One region of the Cellulomonas sp. Y8 genome, then DNA from elsewhere that is predicted to be linked to it. Evidence: riboswitches for the same ligand, from Rfam matches in the RefSeq annotation. Region 1 holds a riboswitch; each other region holds the start of a gene.
What was found. Region 1 has a riboswitch for S-adenosylmethionine ahead of FKM96_RS06730 (aminotransferase class V-fold PLP-dependent enzyme). Riboswitches for the same ligand answer to the same signal wherever they lie in the genome.

Region 1 (5,351 bases):
GCCCGGGCTCGGCGGGCTGTACGCGCGTGCCGGGCTGGCCTCCGGGCGCGCGGCCGTCGGCGGTCCGGTGCGGCGGGTGCTGGGCGGGGTGCCGGGGATCCCGGGCGGCCCGGACGCCGAGAGCCCGCGCACCGCCCCGGCGCTGCCGTCCGTCGAGCACCGCCTCGGCGGCGTCGTCCCCGACCCGGCGCGGCTCACCGCCTACCAGCACCTGGTCGGCGAGCCGGCGTCGGACGTGCTGCCGGCGGGGTTCGTGCACGTCCTCACGTTCCCGGTCGGCATCGCGCTGATCGTCCGGCCGGACTTCCCTATGCCGCCGCTCGGCATCGTGCACCTGGCCAACCGGGTCGAGCAGCGCTCCCCGCTCCGGGTCGGGGACGTCCTGGACATCCGGTCCTGGGCGGAGGACCTGCGGCCGCACCGCAAGGGTGCGCAGGTCGAGCTGGTCGCCGAGGTGCGCCGCGCGGGCGCGCCGCCGACGAGCCGCCGGCCTGGCGCGGGGTGTCGACCTACCTGGCGCCGGGGGTCCGGGTGCCCGGGCCGGAGCCCGAGGACGGCGCCCGCCCGGAGTTCGTGGCGCCCGTGCCCACCGGTCGGTGGGCGTTCGACGCCGGGGCGGGCCGCCGGTACGCCGCCGTGTCGGGCGACGCCAACCCCATCCACCTGCACCCGTTGACCGCGCGGGCCCTCGGCTTCCCGCGGGCCATCGCGCACGGGATGCTCACCGCTGCGCGGGCGCTCGCCGCGGTCGGCGCCCGGCGCGGGGAGGCGTACGACTGGGACGTCGAGTTCGCGGCGCCGGTGCTGCTGCCGTCGACGCCGGTGGTGCGGGTCGCCGCGTCCGGTGACGGGGCGTGGTCGGTGACGGCGTGGGACGCGAAGCGCCGCAGGCCGCACCTGACGGCGGAGGTGCGGGCGCGGGGGTGAGGCCGACGCGGTCCGGCGGGTGCGCGGCGTCTAGGTGAAGAGGGCGCGGAGCATCCGCCGGACCGGGCCGCCGCGGGTGAGGCGCCGGTGCTCGGCCTCCCAGTACGCCACACCCTCCCGCGCGCGGGCGGATGTCCTCCTCGAGCTCCTCGTACCTCGCGCGCTCCCGGTCGCGGGCCCGCTGCCACAGGTCGCCGCCCTCGGAGAGCCGCGCGATGTACTCGTCGACCTGGGCCTGGACCTCCGGTGGCCACCCGCGGCGCGGCCGAGGCGGCGTGGACTCGGGGTCAGGCGTCATCGCAGCGCTCCTCGCTCGTCCGGCCCCGGCTCAACGCTAGCGTCACGAGCGCCGAGCGGACACCATCGTCCGCGCCGCCGCCGAGCGCCTCCAGGACCCCCGATGCCGGGACGGTCCCGTCCGGGTCGTCCTGCGCCGCCACCCAGCGGAAGACCGCCCACCACTGCGCGAGGTCCCGGTCCTCCACCTGCCCGCGCCTGGCGACGGCCGACCGGAGCGCCGCGTCCTGACGCGCCTTCTCCGCCGCCGCCCGGTCCGCCCGGATCCGTGCCCGCGTCGCCGCGAACCCGACCGCCGCGGCGAGCACCGCCGCCAGCGCCGCCGGCCCCGGGGACAGCAGGAACTCCGCCAGCCACTCCGCCGTCCCGAGCGCCGGCGCCGCCTGCGTCACCGCCGCTCCCGCCGCCATGCCGACCACGCTAGGGGCGCCGGGACCCCGATCGGCCGTCGTCCTCAGGCCGGGTCCCGGGGTGCGAGGCTGGACCCATGCCCGCCCCGCGCACCGACCTCCTCGACCCGTACCCCGGCCCCGTCGAGCCCGAGGGCGACTACGACCGCCTCCTGCTCGACGGCCTCGACCTCGCCGGTGCCGACGCGGAGAGCGCCCGGTTCATCGAGTGCCTGCTCCGGGCGTGCGACCTGGACGGGGCGGAGCTCGACCACGCCCACCTCGTCGACACCACGCTCGCCGAGTGCCGGGCGGGGATGCTCCGCGCGCGCTCGGGCACGTGGCGCGACGTCACGCTCGCGGGCTGCCGGCTCGGTGCGCTGGAGGCGTTCGGCGGCTCGTGGGACCGGGTCACGGTCGAGGGCGGCAAGATCGACTACCTCAACCTGCGCGACGCCCGGCTGCAGGACGTCCGCCTGGTCGGCTGCACCATCGGCGACCTCGACCTCGCGGGCGCCCGCGCGGCGCGGGTCCGGCTGGAGGACTGCCGGGTCGGGCGGCTGGACCTGACCCGGGCGCAGCTGAAGGACGTCGACCTGCGCGGCGCGGAGCTCGCGGGCATCGACGGCACCGCCGGGCTGAAGGGCGCGACGATCAGCCAGGCGCAGCTGCTGGACCTGGCGGGCGCGCTGGCGGCGCACCTCGGGGTCGCGGTGCGGTGATGCCGCGCCGGCCCGCCGTCACCCCGCGGGCCCGACCGACGCCGAGAGCGCGGTTGCGGCCGCGCGGATCCGGGCCGCGTGCTCGCGCACGACCGCCGCGCGCGCGTGCGGCTCGGCCCCCCTGCTCCGCGCGCGACCCGTTGACCGGGATCGTCATCGCGTCCAGGGTGGTCGCCTCCTCCAGCAGGCCGGCGAGCGCGTCCCGCGCCACGTGGTCGTCGGTCCGCGCCCCCGCGTCCAGCAGCACCTCCCGCCCCGACCGGAGCGCGTCGCCGATCTCCGACCAAGCACTCTGCTGGTCGGCGACGCCCGCGTCGACGAGGCGCTGCTCGCGCTGGTCCCACGCCTGCCACCGGGGGTATCCGGCGGCCGCGGCGCCCGCGCCGACCACGAGCACCGCCATCGCCGTCACCAGCCCGACCCGGCGCCACCTCCCGCGCCGACGGGCCCGCGCCCGGTCCAGCGCCGCGTACGGCGTGTCCACGACCTCGCTCACCGCTCCGTCCTCCCGGCACCCCGCGGTCAGTGCACCACGGGGTCCCGGCTCGGAGGAACCCCGAAACCGGCGCCGACGACCCGCCCCCTGCGCGGGCCGCCCGGCGCCGGGGTCTCAGTCCTCGACGGCCGGCCCGCAGGCCGCCGCGGCGGTCGCCGCGATCGCGTCGATGCCGGTCACGGCGGGCCGGGGCCGGGTGTCGTCCGCCACGGTCCAGCAGCCGTCGACGACCTCGTAGGACGCCGCGGGACCGTCGGTGACGTACGCGTGCAGCCCGGCGAGCAGCCGGTCGACCGTCTCCGTGGCCGTCCCGACCCCGACGGAGGCGCGGATCGCCCCGCCCGTCACGCCGACCCGCGCCAGCAGCGGGTGCGCGCAGAACCGCCCGTCCCGCACGCCGATGCCGTGCTCGGCGGACAGGTAGGCGGCCACGAGGCCGGAGTCGTGGTCGCCGAGCGTGAACGCGACCACGCCGACCGGGTCGGTCGAGTCGGACCACAGCCGCAGCACCCGGGCTCCCGGGATCGCCGCGAGCCCGTCGACCAGGCGCTCGCGCAGCGCGCGCTCGTGCTCGACGAGGGCCCCGGCGGGCAGGGCGTCCAGGGCGTCGCACGCCTCGGCCAGCGCGACGGCGCCGAGCACGTTGGGCGACCCGCCCTCGTGCCGCGCGGGCGCCGGCTGCCACAGCGTCCGGTCGGTGCGCACGTCGCGGACGGCACCACCGCCGGCCAGGTACGGCGTGCCGGCGTCGAGCCAGTCGCGCCGGCCCACCAGGGCGCCCGCGCCGAACGGCGCGTAGGTCTTGTGCCCGGAGAACGCGACGTAGTCGACGCCGCTGTCCGCCAGCGAGAACGCCCGGTGCGGCACGAGCTGGGCGCCGTCGACGGCCACCCGCGCGCCGGCCTCCTGCGCCAGCGCGACCACCGAGGCGATCGGCAGCGCCTCGCCCGTGACGTTCGACGCCCCGGTCAGCGTGACGAGCGCGTACGGCTGCCGGGCGAGCTCCGTGCGCAGCGCGGTCAGCGTCTCGGCGACGGTCGGCGCCGACGGCAGGATCGTCGCCGTGCGGCCGGAGCCGCGGACCGAGCGCACCCACGGCAGCAGGTTCGCGTGGTGCTCGACGTCCAGGACGAGCACCCGGCCGCCGTCGGGGACGCAGCCGGCCAGCAGGTTCAGGGCGTCGGTGGTGTTCCGGGTGATGACCGCGACGTCGTCGGGGCGCGCGCCCACGAACCGGGCGACCGTGGCGCGCGACGCCTCGTACAGCGCCGTCGACACCTGGGACAGGTAGCCGGCGCCGCGGTGCACCGACGCGTAGAGCGGCAGCACCTCGACGACGCGGGCGGCGACGGACTCGAGCGCCGGCGCGGACGCGGCGTAGTCGAGGTTCGCGTACGGCACGGACCGGCCGTCGAGCGGGACGCGCGTGTCCCCGCCGACGACGGGCAGCAGGGCGGTCTCGGCACACGAGGTGGTGGCGGTGACGGACATGGGACTACCCCCGAGCGGATCGGTGGGGGCCCGGTCGCCGACCGGGCGACCCCGCGCTTGCCGGCCACCGGTCGGTGGACGGCCAGGTCGTCACCCGGGGCACCCCGCCGCGGAGGGGAGGGTTGCCGGCCAGCGAGCCGGGGCTTCGCGCTGGCGCTCATGACCTCGTCCGAGGATGGGACGGCCCGCGCGCAGGTGTCAACCGTGGTCCACGGTGCGACACGGGTTCACCCGGGCGCGGTCGGGCGGTCGTCCTGGTCCGGGCGATGGCGTAGCATCGCCGCACCATCCAGAGCGGCCGAGAGATCTGGCTCGTCGACGCCGCAGCAACCCGCGGACCCCCACCGGGGCCGGCCGAGGGTGCTTCCGCCAGATCCGATGGAGGAGAGGCATGACCGACACCGACGACCGCCTGCGCTACCGCCTGCTGACGGGGCCCGACGACCGCTCGTTCTGCGAGCGGGTCAGCGCCGCCCTGGCCGAGGGCTACGAGCTCCACGGCGGGCCTGCCGCCACCTTCGACGGGGAGCGCGTGATCGTCGCGCAGGCCGTCGTGCTGCCGGCCGCGGCGGCCCCGAGCACCCCGGTGCGCCCGCTGTGACCGCGCCGTACGCGGGTGACCTCACCCCGCAGGAGGCCTGGGACCTGCTGCTGACCGACGAGCGCGCCGTCCTCGTGGACGTCCGCACCGAGGGCGAGTGGCAGACCATCGGCGTCCCCGACACCGCCGACGCCGGCGAGGGCCGCACGGCGTTCGTCGAGTGGACCGACGCGTTCGGCCGGCCCAACCCGGCGTTCCTGGACGGCCTGGCCGCCGCCGGCGTGACCGCCGACGACCCGCGCCCCGGGGTGTTCCTGTGCCGGTCGGGCGTGCGCTCCGTCGCCGCCGCCGTCACCGCGACCGCCGCGGGCCTCGGCCCGGCGTACAACGTGCTCACCGGCTTCGAGGGCGACGTCGGCCCCGACGGCCGCCGGGGCCACCAGGGCTGGCGCGCGGCCGGCCTGCCGTGGCGGGAGGCGTGAGCGCCG
Region 2 (5,351 bases), 760 kb from region 1:
CCGGCGGATCTCCGCCTTCATCTCGTCCTCGTACTGCGCGGCGGTGAGCTCCCCCCGGCCGAAAGCGGCGCGGGCCACGCGGATCTCCGGCGTCTGCGGGAACGAGCCGATCGTCGTGGTCGGCAGCGCGGGGAGCTGCAGCCGCTCGGCCTGCGCGACCCGGCGCCCCTCGAAGTCGCCGCGGCGGAACGCGTCCGCCGGCAGGCCCGTGAGCCGGTCCCGGACCTCCGGCCGCACGACGCCCGGCGCCGCGGCGCGGGACCGGCGCGCGTCGGCCGCGGCGAGCAGCTCGGCGTGCACGGCCTCCCGGCCCTCGGTCAGCCCGGCGGCCAGGGTGACCACCTCGGCGACCTTCTGGTCGGCGAACGCGAGCCAGGAGCGCAGCGTGGGGTCCAGCTGCGGCTCGTCCTCGACGTCGTGCGGGACGTGGAACAGCGACGTCGACGTGGCGACGGCGACCTGCCGGGCGCCCAGGCCCTCGAGCGACTCGAGCGAGCCGAGCGCGGCGTCGAGGTCCGCGCGCCAGATGTTGTGGCCGTCGACCACGCCGCCGACCAGCACCTTCGACGCCAGGCCCTCCACAGGTCCCGCCGGGAGCGCGCCGCGCACCAGGTCGAGCGCGAGGCCCTCGACGTCCGTGCCGGCCAGCACCGGCAGCGCGTCCTGGAGGTCGCCGTACGGCGCGGCGACCAGGATCGCCGGGCGCTCGGCGGCGGGCAGCTCGGTCGCCAGGACGCGGTACGCCTCGGCGGCCGCTGCGAGCAGCCGGTCGGCCGGGACGCCGGTCGAGTCGGAGACCAGGGCGGGCTCGTCCAGCTGCACCCAGGTGGCGCCGGCGCGGGCGAGGTCGCGGAGCAGCGCGGCGTACACCGGCAGCACGTCGGCGAGCCGGTCGATCGGGAGGAAGTCCTCCGGCGATCCCTCGGCGGCCTTGGCGAGCGCGAGGAACGTCACCGGGCCGACCAGCACCGGGCGGGTGAGCACGCCGTCCGCGAGGCCCTCCGCGAGCTCGCGCACCGGGCGGTCGCTCGCGTACCGGAACGGCGTCGCGGGGCCGATCTCCGGGACCAGGTAGTGGTAGTTCGAGTCGAACCACTTCGTCATCTCGAGCGGCAGGTCGTCGCCGCGGCCGCGAGCGACGGTCGAGTACCCCGCGAGGTCGAGGCCGCCGTCGGCGGCGAGCAGGTCGGCGAACCGCTCGGGCACGGCGCCGAGCACGGCAGCCGCGTCGAGCACGTGGTCGTAGAACGAGAAGGCGCTCGGGATCGCGGGCAGCCGGGTGTCCAGGCCGAGCTCGGCCAGGCGGGTGCGGGTGCGGCGGCGCAGGTCGGCGGCGGTGGCCTCGACCTCCTCGGCGCTCGCGCGGCCGGCCCAGAACGCCTCGAGGGCCTTCTTCAGCTCGCGGCGCGGGCCGATCCGGGGGTAGCCCAGGACGGTGCCGGCGGGGAACGGGTGCGTCAGGTCGGTCATCTCTCGCCTCAGCTGGTGGGAACGGGGGTCGGGGTGGTCGTGGGGGCGGCCGCGACGGCCGCCGGCTCGGGGGCGACGCGCAGGTGCGCGCGGGGGGCGTCGCCGCCCAGTCCCGCGCCGTCCAGCAGGTCGAGCGCCGGGCCGTGGGCGTTGAACGTGTAGAGGTGCACGCCCGGCGCGCCGCCGTCGAGGACGGCGTTCACCAGGTCGACGCCCAGCCGCGTGCCCAGGCGGTGCCGCGCCGCGACCTCCGCCGGGTCGTCGGCGTCGAAGGCGTCGAGCCGCGCGAGCAGCTCCTCCGGGACGGGCACGCCGGTCAGCTGCGCCACGCGGCGGAGCCGGGCGGGGTCGGTGGTGGGGATGACGCCCGGGAGGATGGGGATCGTGACGCCGGCGTCGCGCGCCAGGGCGACGAGCTCGAGGTACGACCCGGCGTCGTAGAACACCTGGGTGATCGCGAAGTCCGCGCCGGCCTGCTGCTTGGCGAGCAGCGCCGCGACGTCCTGCTCCCGCGTGCTGCCGGCCCCCGCGTTGCCGCGCGGGAACGCCGCCACGGCGACGGACAGCGGCCGGGTGGCGGCGCGCACCGCCTGCGCGGGGCTGCTGGCGCACCGTCGCCGCTCGACGTCCCGCAGCAGCTCCACGAGGGCGCTCGCGGTCGGGAGGCCCTCGGGGTGCGGCTCCCAGGACCGGTCGGCGGGCGGGTCTCCGCGCAGGGCCAGGAACGACCGCACGCCCTCGTCGAGGAACTCCTCGATCGTCGCGGCGAGGTCCTCGCGCGAGCTGGCGACGCAGGTCAGGTGCGCGATCGGGGTCAGCGACGTCTCGCGCAGCAGCCGCCGGACGAGCTGCCGGGTGGTGGTCCGGGTGCTGCCCGAGGCGCCGTACGTGACCGAGACGAAGTCGGGCCGGGCCGCGGCGAGCTGCTGCACCGTCGACCACAGCCGGGGCGCGGCGTCCGGGTTCCGCGGCGGGAACAGCTCGAACGACACGGTCGGGCGGTCCACGGCCCCGAGGCCGTCCGGCACGGCGGTGCCCGCGAGGTGTGCAGGGACGTCGTGACTGCTCATCGTCAGCTCCATCGAACCTGGCGGAAGCACCCGCACCCTCGGTGAGGAGGGGGGTTGCTGCGACGTCGACGAGCCAGGTCTCTCGGTCGCTCTGGATGGGTGCCGCCACACTAGGCCCGGCGGCCGCCGCCGTCCACTGCCCCTGACGCGTCATCTTTCGGTGACCGGGCTCACACCCGGGCCGGGTGCCGCACCTGCGGCCGGGCGGGCGCGACGGCGCCGTGCCAGGCTGCGTGGGGTGACCGACCTGCGCACCGTCCCGCTGCCCGACCGCCGGACCGACGCCCGGGCGCTGGTGCCGCGGGACGCGCCCGAGGCCGTGGTCCTCGGCGAGGTCCGCGCCCGCCTGGGGGAGCGGCCGGTGCACGACGCGCGGGACGGCTCCGTCGTCTGGGTCGACATCGACGCGTGCAGCGTGCACCGCTGGGCCGAGGGCGACCACGCGCGCGATGCCGTGGTCAGCGTGCCGTCCCCGGTCTCGCTGGCCTGGCCGGCCGCCGCGGGCGGGCTGCTGCTCGCGACCGCGGACGGCCTCGGCGTGCACGACGGCACCACGCTCGGTCCGCTGACCCGGCCGGCGGACATGCCGCGCGACTACCGGTTCAACGACGGCGGTGTCGACGGCGCCGGCCGGCTGTGGGTCGCGACGATGCCGCGGGACGGGTCGCCGGGCGACGGGGCGGTGTACCGGGTGGTCGCCGGGGACGACGGTCTCGAGGTCGACGCGGTGCTCACCGGGGTGGGCGTCGGCAACGGCCTGCAGTGGAGCCCCGACGGCGCGACGCTCTACGTCACGGACACCAGTGCGGCGACCGTGTACCGGATGCCCTACGACGCGGCGACGGGCACGGCCGGCGCCCCCGAGCCGTTCCTGTCCTTCGACCCGGACGGGCCGCAGCCCGACGGCACGACGGTCGACGACCAGGGTGGCCTGTGGGTGGCGCTGTACGGCGGGGGCGCGGTGCTGCGGTTCGCACCGGACGGGACCCCGCTGGGCGCGGTCCGGGTGCCCACGGCGCAGGTGACCTGCCTGGGGTTCGGGGCGCCGGGGTCGGGGCGGGCGTACGTGACGACCGCGCACGCGGACGGGGACCCGCTGGCGGGGGCGGTGTTCGGCGTGGACGTGGCGGCGGAGGGGCTGCCGGCGCGGGCGTTCGGGGAGGGCTGAGCGGCCCTCGGCCTCACTCCGCGAGGTCGGCGCGTCGTTCCAGGGTGAGCCGGGCGTCGAGCGCGGCGGCGAGCCGGACGAGCGTGTCCCGCGTCGGGTTGCCGAGCCCTCGCTCGATCCGGCTGATGTCGGCCTGCTGCACCGAGGCGCGCGCGGCGAGCGCGGCCTGGCTCAGCCCGTGGGTGCGTCGCAGGTGCGCGATCTCCGCCCCGAGGAGCTCCTCGGCCGCGAGCTGCGCGCGGAGCCCCGCCGCGAGGTCCGCGGCGGCGTCGCGGACGTCCTCGTCCCAATGGGACCGCGCCTCGTCGGCGATCCTGCGGTAGGGGGTGGTCGCCACGGTGCTCCTCCGATCGGTGTCCTCTGATCATGTGCCGTGGCACATCATGCGTCAAACCCGACCGACGCCACGTCGCCAGATGGCGTCGCGCGCGGTCGATCTCGCGGCGCTGGCGGCGCTCGGACGGGTCCCGGCCCTTGTCGTACGCGTGCAGCAGCAGGACGACCCGCGCGCCGTGGAACGTGACGAACAGGCGGAGCAGCACGGTGCGGTGCCCCGCGGTCTCCGGCACGTCCGCGCGTGCCGCCGGTCCGGCCCGGCGCGATCGCACCGCGCGCAGGGACTGGCGGACGCGGATCTCGAACAGCCCCTCGCCCAGAGCGCGACACCACGGCGTGCCGAGGAGGTCGATGCCGTACGGCTCGACCACCTCCGTCAGCACCGCGTCGACGACGGCCTGGACGTACGGATCCGCCCGCCGGAACCATCGCTCGAACGGCGCGGTGCCCGTCCGGTCGTCCCTCCAGACCTCGACCTGCCACCGCCCGCCCTCTCCGGTTGGTGCCGGCCCGTGCCCGCGGTGGCCCACGACCTCACCCCCCGGCGCGCGCCAGGACGACGGGGCAGTCCGCCAGGTGGTCGTCGACGATCCCGCACGCCTGCATCGCCGCGTACGCCGTCGTGGGCCCGACGAACCGGAACCCCTGCCGCTTGAGCTCCTTCGCGAGCGCGGCCGACTCCGGGGTGGTCGCCGGGACCTCGGCGAACGTCCGCGGGCGGGGCCGGGTGCCGGGGGCGGACGCGGCGGACCAGAACAGCTCGCCCAGGCTGAGCCCGCGGCCGTGCAGGTCGAGCAGGGCGCGGGCGTTGGCGACGGCCGCCGTGATCTTGGCGCGGTTCCGGATGATCCCGGTGTCCGCCATGAGCCGTTCGACGTCGTGCTCGTCGAACGCCGCCACGACGGCCGGGTCGAACTCCGCGAACGCCGCACGGAAGCCCTCGCGGCGGCGGAGGATCGTGATCCACGCGAGGCCCGACTGGAACGCCTCGAGCGTCATGCGCTCGAACAGCTCCCGCTCGCCGTGCACGGGGACGCCCCACTCCTCGTCGTGGTAGCGCTCGTAGAGCGGGTCGCCGTCGCCGAAGCAGCGGCGGCCGGCGAGGGCGGGGAGGGTGTCCGGGGCGTCGCTGCTCGTCATGCCGCCACTCTGCCGCACCGGTGCGACACCCGGTCGCCGCCCTCCACAGGCCGCACCGCACCCGGAGCCTGGGGACGACAGGCCCGGGCGTCCACCATGCGGTCGCGACTCGTCTGCCACGTGAGACGGCGTAAGGTCGCCCGAGCGCTGGAGCACCGACCGTCCCG
Region 3 (5,351 bases), 2.0 Mb from region 1:
CGCCGCCGCGCGCACCCGGGCCCGCGCCGCGGCGGCCGACTCGAGGTCGGGCGAGGCGAGGCGGGCCACGTCGGCGTACCGGCCGGCGAGCGCCTCGGCCGCCGGGCCCGCGACCGGGACCACCACGAGGGGGCGGTCCGCACCCGCGGTGCCGCTCGCACCGCGGGACGCCGACCGGCCCCGGACCGCGAACCGGATGCCGTCGTGGTCGACGCGGAACCGGCCGTCCCCGCCGCGGCGCACCGCGCCGGGCTCCCCCGCGTCCCACGCGGCGAGGACGGCGTCGAGGGCGGCGGCGGCGCGGTCGGCCCACGCGCGCTCGGCGGCGGCAGCGGCAGCAATGTCCGCGGGAGCGGCGGTTCCCGCGGCAGCGACTGCGGCAGCGACTGCGGGAGCAGCAATGCGAGAGACGGCCCCGGCCCCGAGAGCCCCCTGCTCGGCGAGGTCGGCGCCACCGCCGGTCGCCCCCGGGCCGGACAGCTGCCAGCCCGCGAGGGCGCCGGCCGCGCTCTGCACGCCGCGGACGGCCCCCGCGAGGTAGCCCGGCTCGACCTGGTCGTGCGGGACGCCCGCCACCAGCGCGGCGGTCCGGACCAGCGGGGCGACCCGCGCCGCGGCGACGGCGGCGTCCAGCCGGCCGGGCACCCGCCGACGCCCGGGGTGCAGCAGCAGGGCGTCGCCGAGCACGACGAGGTCGAGCAGGCCGCGGTCGGCGCGGTGCACCAGGCGGGCGAGCCGCTCGCCGTCGAACGCGCGGGCGGCGACGGCACCGTGGGCGCCGACCGCGCCGGGCCTGGCGCCGGCCGCGGTCAGGTCGACGCCGAGCAGCGCGCGACGGCCGGCGCGGGGGGACGAGAAGGGCATGACGGCTCCGTTCGGGGGCGGGTGGTGAGGCGGTCGCGGGCGCGCCGCGGCGACGCCGCGGTCGCGGGCGCGCCGCGGCGCGCCGCGGCGACGCGCGGGCGGCGGATCGACGACGCGGGGGGGGGGCGGGTTCCGGCGTGCCGAGATAGGACCCTCGCGCCGAGATCGGACCGTGGAGGGTCCTATCTCGGCCCGCGCGTCCTATCTCGGCGCGGCCGGCGCGCCCGGCGCGGGCCGGGCGCGCCGCTCGGGCAGGCCGGCCGGCCACGTCGGCGCGGCGGGCGTCCCGGGGCGTGGCCGGGCGCGCGGCTCGGGCGCCGCGCGGGGCCCGGCTCAGGCGCCGCGCAGGGCCGGGGTCAGGCGCCCCGGGCGGGGCGCCGGGTCGGCGGCTGCGCCGTCAGCGGCGACAGCAACAGCGGCCGCCGGGCGCGGCGGCGGTGGTCGGCAGGGCGGGTGCCGAGGGCGCCCACGGCGCCTGCACGGTCCGGCTCATGCGTTCTCCTCGTGTGCCCCCGCCCGGTCGGGCGGGTCCGCGTGTTGTCCGTCGCCGGCGGCGGCGGACCTGGTCCTCACCCGGGGCACCCACCCGCGCGGGGGGTTGCCGTCCGACCAGCCGGGGCTTCGCGTCGGAGCTCATGACCACCCGGCCCGTCCCCCGGGGCCCGCCCTGCGGCGCGCCCCGGTGGCGAACCGGTGCCCGGAACCTACGAACCGGACCCGGGGGCGTCAACGCCCGGACCGCCGCGTCTCGCATGCCGGAGCGATGTCACAGGACGAAGGTCCCAGACGTTCGCACGGTCCCGGATCGTGAGAACTCCCCCGCGGCCGAGCCCGCACGGGGCGGACCGGTGCTAGACCTCCGCCCCGAGGTCACGAGTCCCAGCGCCAAGCCCCGGCTGGCTGGGCAGCAACCCCACGTCACGGCGGGGTGCTCCGGGAGATGACCTGGCCGTCGGCCGGCACGCGCCGCTCCGCCGCACGGCAACCGTGATCGACCCCCTTGCGAGGCCACCATGTCGTCCCCGTCCGTCGTCGCCGTCTCCGGGAACCCGCGCGCCGGGTCCCGCACCCTGGGCGCCGCGCGCGCCGCCGCCGAGCGCCTGGCCGCGCTCACGTCGACCGACCCCGCCACCCCCGCCGACGTCGAGGTCGTCGACCTCGCGACCCTCGCCGGCGAGCTGCTCGCCCCGGCGCACCCCGCCGCCGACGCCGCCCTCGCGCGGGTGGCCGCCGCCGACGTCGCGCTCGTCGCGACCCCGGTCTACAAGGCGTCCTACACCGGCCTGCTCAAGGCGTTCCTCGACCTGTACGGCCCGGACGGGCTGGCCGGCGTCGTGGCGGTGCCGCTCGTGGTGTCCGGCAACCCGGCGCACGCGCTCGCCGGCGAGGTGCACCTGCGCCCCGTGCTCGTCGAGCTGGGCGCGGTCGTCCCCGCGCGCTCGCTGACCCTGACCGAGGCCCAGCTCGCCGACCTCGACCCCGCGCTGGACGCGTGGCTGGCCCGGGCCGCCGCGCCGCTCCGCCGGGCGCTCGGGCACGCGCCGGCCGCGGAGCCCGCCGCGTCCGCCGAGCCCGCCGCCGCGCTCGCCGGGGCGACCCGGTGACCGCCGAGCGCACGGACCTGGGCCCGCTCGAGCGGCTGCTCGCCGAGCAGGACGAGCCCCAGCTCGACCCGCAGCAGTTCAAGCGGGTGTTCCGCCGGCACCCCGCCGGGGTCGCCGTGGTCGCGCTGCGGCACGCCGGCCGGCCGGTCGGGTTCACCGCGACCTCCGTCATCTCGGTGTCCGCGGCCCCGCCGCTGCTCGCGTTCTCGCTCGCGTCGACGTCGTCCTCCTGGCCCGCCGTGTCCGCCGCGCCCACGCTGGCGGTCAGCTTCCTCGCGGACCACCAGGACGACGTCTCCGCGCGGTTCGCCACCAGCGGCCTGGACCGGTTCGCCGCCGGCGGCTGGTCCTCGCTCCCGACCGGCGAGCCCGTGATCGACGGCGCCGTGTCCTGGGTGCGCGCCCGGGTCGTCCAGCGCACGCCCGTCGGCGACTCGTACCTCGTGTCGCTGCGGGCGCTGGACGCGGGCGGCCCGGACGACGCCGAGCCCGGCGACGGCGCCTCGCCGCTGGTCTACCACGACCGCACCTACCACCGGATCGGCGCGCACACCGCGCTGTGACTCCGCGCGGGCGCGCGCCGCACCGCTTGCCGCACGCGCCGCGCCGCGCCGCCCGATCCCCGCCGCTCCCCGACCCCCGGAGACCACCGTGACCGTCCCCCCGCTCCTCACCGCCCTCGACGTCGACGGCGCCGGCGCGCACCCGGCCGCCGCCGCGCTGTTCGGCCTCGCGCCCGCCGACCTCGTGTCCGGCGCCCGCCTGGCGCGCGCCGTCCGGCACGCCGAGCACGCCGGCCTGACCTTCGTCACCTTCGCCGACGCCGCCTCGCCGTCCGTCCCGGGCGACCCCGCCCAGGCCCGGCTCGACGCCGTCACCCGCGCCGCGTTCGTCGCCCGCACCACCACGGCGATCGGCCTGGTGCCCGAGGTGCCGACCACCTACCCCGAGCCGTTCCACGTCGCGACGCAGCTCGCCTCCCTCGACCTCGCCGCGTCCGGCCGCGCGGGCTGGTTGGCCGCGGTGACGCCCGGCGACGCCGCACCGGCGGCGTACGGTCGCGCGCCGGTCGCCGACCTCGGCCGCGAGGCCCGGGACGTGGTCCAGGTCGTCCGGGACCTCTGGGACTCCTGGGAGGACGACGCGGTGATCCGCGACGTCGCCACCGGCCGGTACGTCGACCGGGACCGGATCCACCGGGTGGACTTCGCCGGTGAGTCGTTCTCCGTCGTGGGCCCGCTGATCACGCCGCGGCCGCCGCAGGGGCAGCCGGTCGTCCTGGCGCGGGCCGGGGACGTCGCCGGTCCCGGCCGGGACGGCGAGCGCCTGGTGGACGTCGTGCTGGTGGGCGGGTCCGGCGCGGCGGAGGCCCGGGCCGCGGCGCGCGCGGTCGTCGACGGCGACCCCGGCGCTCGGGCGGTGGTGGAGGTGCAGGTGGTCCTCCATGCGGCGGGGCGCTCGGGCGCCGACCGCCTGGCCGAGCTCGACGCCGGCGCCGCCGGGCCGTGGGCCGCGGGCGCCGCGCTGCGGCACGTCGGCACGCCGGCCGGGCTGGTGGCGCTGCTCGCCGAGCTCGCGGACGACCCCGCCGTCGCCGGGGTCCGGCTGCTCGCCGCCGAGCTCGACGCCGACCTGCCGGTGCTGGCCCGGGACGTGCTGCCCGCCCTGCGCGCCGACCGGCGGACCGCCGCCCCGCGCGGGGGCGCCACCCTGCGCGACCACCTGGGCCTGACCCGGCCCGAGAACCGCTTCGCGGGCGCGGCCCGCGCGACCGCCTGAGGAGCCCGCCGTGACCACCACCGACCGCACCCCCGACCGCGCCGCCGACGCCGACGCCGCGCACCCGATCACCCGCCCCGACGCCCAGGTGCACTTCGGTGTCTTCTTCCAGGGCGTCAACCACACGACGATCTGGTCCGACCCCGAGTCCGGGTCGCAGACCGACTTCGCGTCCTTCGAGCGGGTCGCCCGCACCGCGGAGCGCGGGCTGTTCGACGCGTTCTTCCTCGGGGAGGGCCTCCGGCTCCGGGAGAGCCGGGGCCGGCTGCACGACCTCGACGTCGTCGGCCGACCCGACGCGATCACGCAGCTCGCCGCGCTGGCCGCGGTCACCGAGCGGATCGGCCTGGTCGCCACCCAGAACACCACGTACAACGACCCGGTTGACCTGGCCCGGCGGCTCGCGAGCCTGGACGTGCTGTCCGGCGGGCGGGCTGCCTGGAACGTCGTGACCACCGACAACGCGTGGACCGGCGAGAACTTCCGCCGCGGCGGCTACCTCGACCACGCCCGCCGCTACGACCGAGCCGAGCAGGTCCTCGCGACGGCCCGGCGCATCTGGGACGCGTGGCCGCAGGGCCCCGACGGGCGGGTCGCGCGCGTCGAGGCGCACGGGGACCTGGTGGACGTGACGATCGACCCCACCACCCCGCGCAGCCCGCAGGGGCACCCGGTGATCTTCCAGGCCGGCGACTCGCCGCAGGGCCGGGACTTCGCCGCGCGGTCGGCGGACGTGATCTTCTCCCGGCACGGGTCGGTGCTCGCCGACGCGCTCGAGTTCGCGGCGGACATCCGGGCGCGCGCCGTCGCGGCGGGCCGGCCGGAGGACGACGTGAAGGTCTTCCCGGGCACGGCGATCGTCGTGGGCGACACCCCCGCGGAGGCCGAGGAGAAGGCGCGCTGGGTGGCCCGGCAGCAGGTCACGCCCGCCACCGCGCTGCACGTGGTCGGGACCATCTGGGGCGAGGACCTGGACGGCTACGACCCCGACGGCCCGCTGCCCGCGCACGACCCGGCCGTGGCCGAGCTCGGCGGGGAGGGCGGCTCGTCGACCACCGGCGCCCGCACGCACGAGGTCGCGGCGCGGTGGCGCGCGCTCGCGGA

Region 2: another riboswitch for S-adenosylmethionine. It lies ahead of FKM96_RS10275 (methylenetetrahydrofolate reductase); the one in region 1 lies ahead of FKM96_RS06730 (aminotransferase class V-fold PLP-dependent enzyme).
Region 3: another riboswitch for S-adenosylmethionine. It lies ahead of FKM96_RS17915 (NADPH-dependent FMN reductase); the one in region 1 lies ahead of FKM96_RS06730 (aminotransferase class V-fold PLP-dependent enzyme).

Annotation. Positions count from the first base shown of each region.
Region 1 covers NZ_CP041203.1:1,496,109-1,501,459, forward strand. Annotated here, with positions in the region: gene FKM96_RS06710 (hypothetical protein) at 1-676, shown strand, start outside; gene FKM96_RS21355 (MaoC/PaaZ C-terminal domain-containing protein) at 673-927, shown strand; gene FKM96_RS06715 (hypothetical protein) at 1,215-1,634, opposite strand; gene FKM96_RS06720 (pentapeptide repeat-containing protein) at 1,712-2,335, shown strand; gene FKM96_RS06725 (hypothetical protein) at 2,268-2,831, opposite strand; gene FKM96_RS06730 (aminotransferase class V-fold PLP-dependent enzyme) at 2,946-4,322, opposite strand; SAM riboswitch class IV at 4,371-4,487, opposite strand; SAM riboswitch class I at 4,605-4,707, shown strand; gene FKM96_RS06735 (DUF1737 domain-containing protein) at 4,714-4,923, shown strand; gene FKM96_RS06740 (rhodanese-like domain-containing protein) at 4,920-5,345, shown strand; gene FKM96_RS06745 (O-succinylhomoserine sulfhydrylase) at 5,342-5,351, shown strand, end outside.
Region 2 covers NZ_CP041203.1:2,251,195-2,256,545, forward strand. Annotated here, with positions in the region: gene metE (5-methyltetrahydropteroyltriglutamate--homocysteine S-methyltransferase) at 1-1,470, opposite strand, end outside; gene FKM96_RS10275 (methylenetetrahydrofolate reductase) at 1,479-2,540, opposite strand; SAM riboswitch class I at 2,534-2,642, opposite strand; gene FKM96_RS10280 (SMP-30/gluconolactonase/LRE family protein) at 2,779-3,708, shown strand; gene FKM96_RS10285 (helix-turn-helix domain-containing protein) at 3,722-4,045, opposite strand; gene FKM96_RS10290 (DNA-3-methyladenine glycosylase I) at 4,579-5,184, opposite strand.
Region 3 covers NZ_CP041203.1:3,950,320-3,955,670, reverse strand. Annotated here, with positions in the region: gene FKM96_RS17920 (LLM class flavin-dependent oxidoreductase) at 1-864, opposite strand, end outside; SAM riboswitch class IV at 1,392-1,505, opposite strand; SAM riboswitch class IV at 1,733-1,836, shown strand; gene FKM96_RS17915 (NADPH-dependent FMN reductase) at 1,878-2,468, shown strand; gene FKM96_RS17910 (flavin reductase family protein) at 2,465-3,031, shown strand; gene FKM96_RS17905 (LLM class flavin-dependent oxidoreductase) at 3,120-4,247, shown strand; gene FKM96_RS17900 (NtaA/DmoA family FMN-dependent monooxygenase) at 4,258-5,351, shown strand, end outside.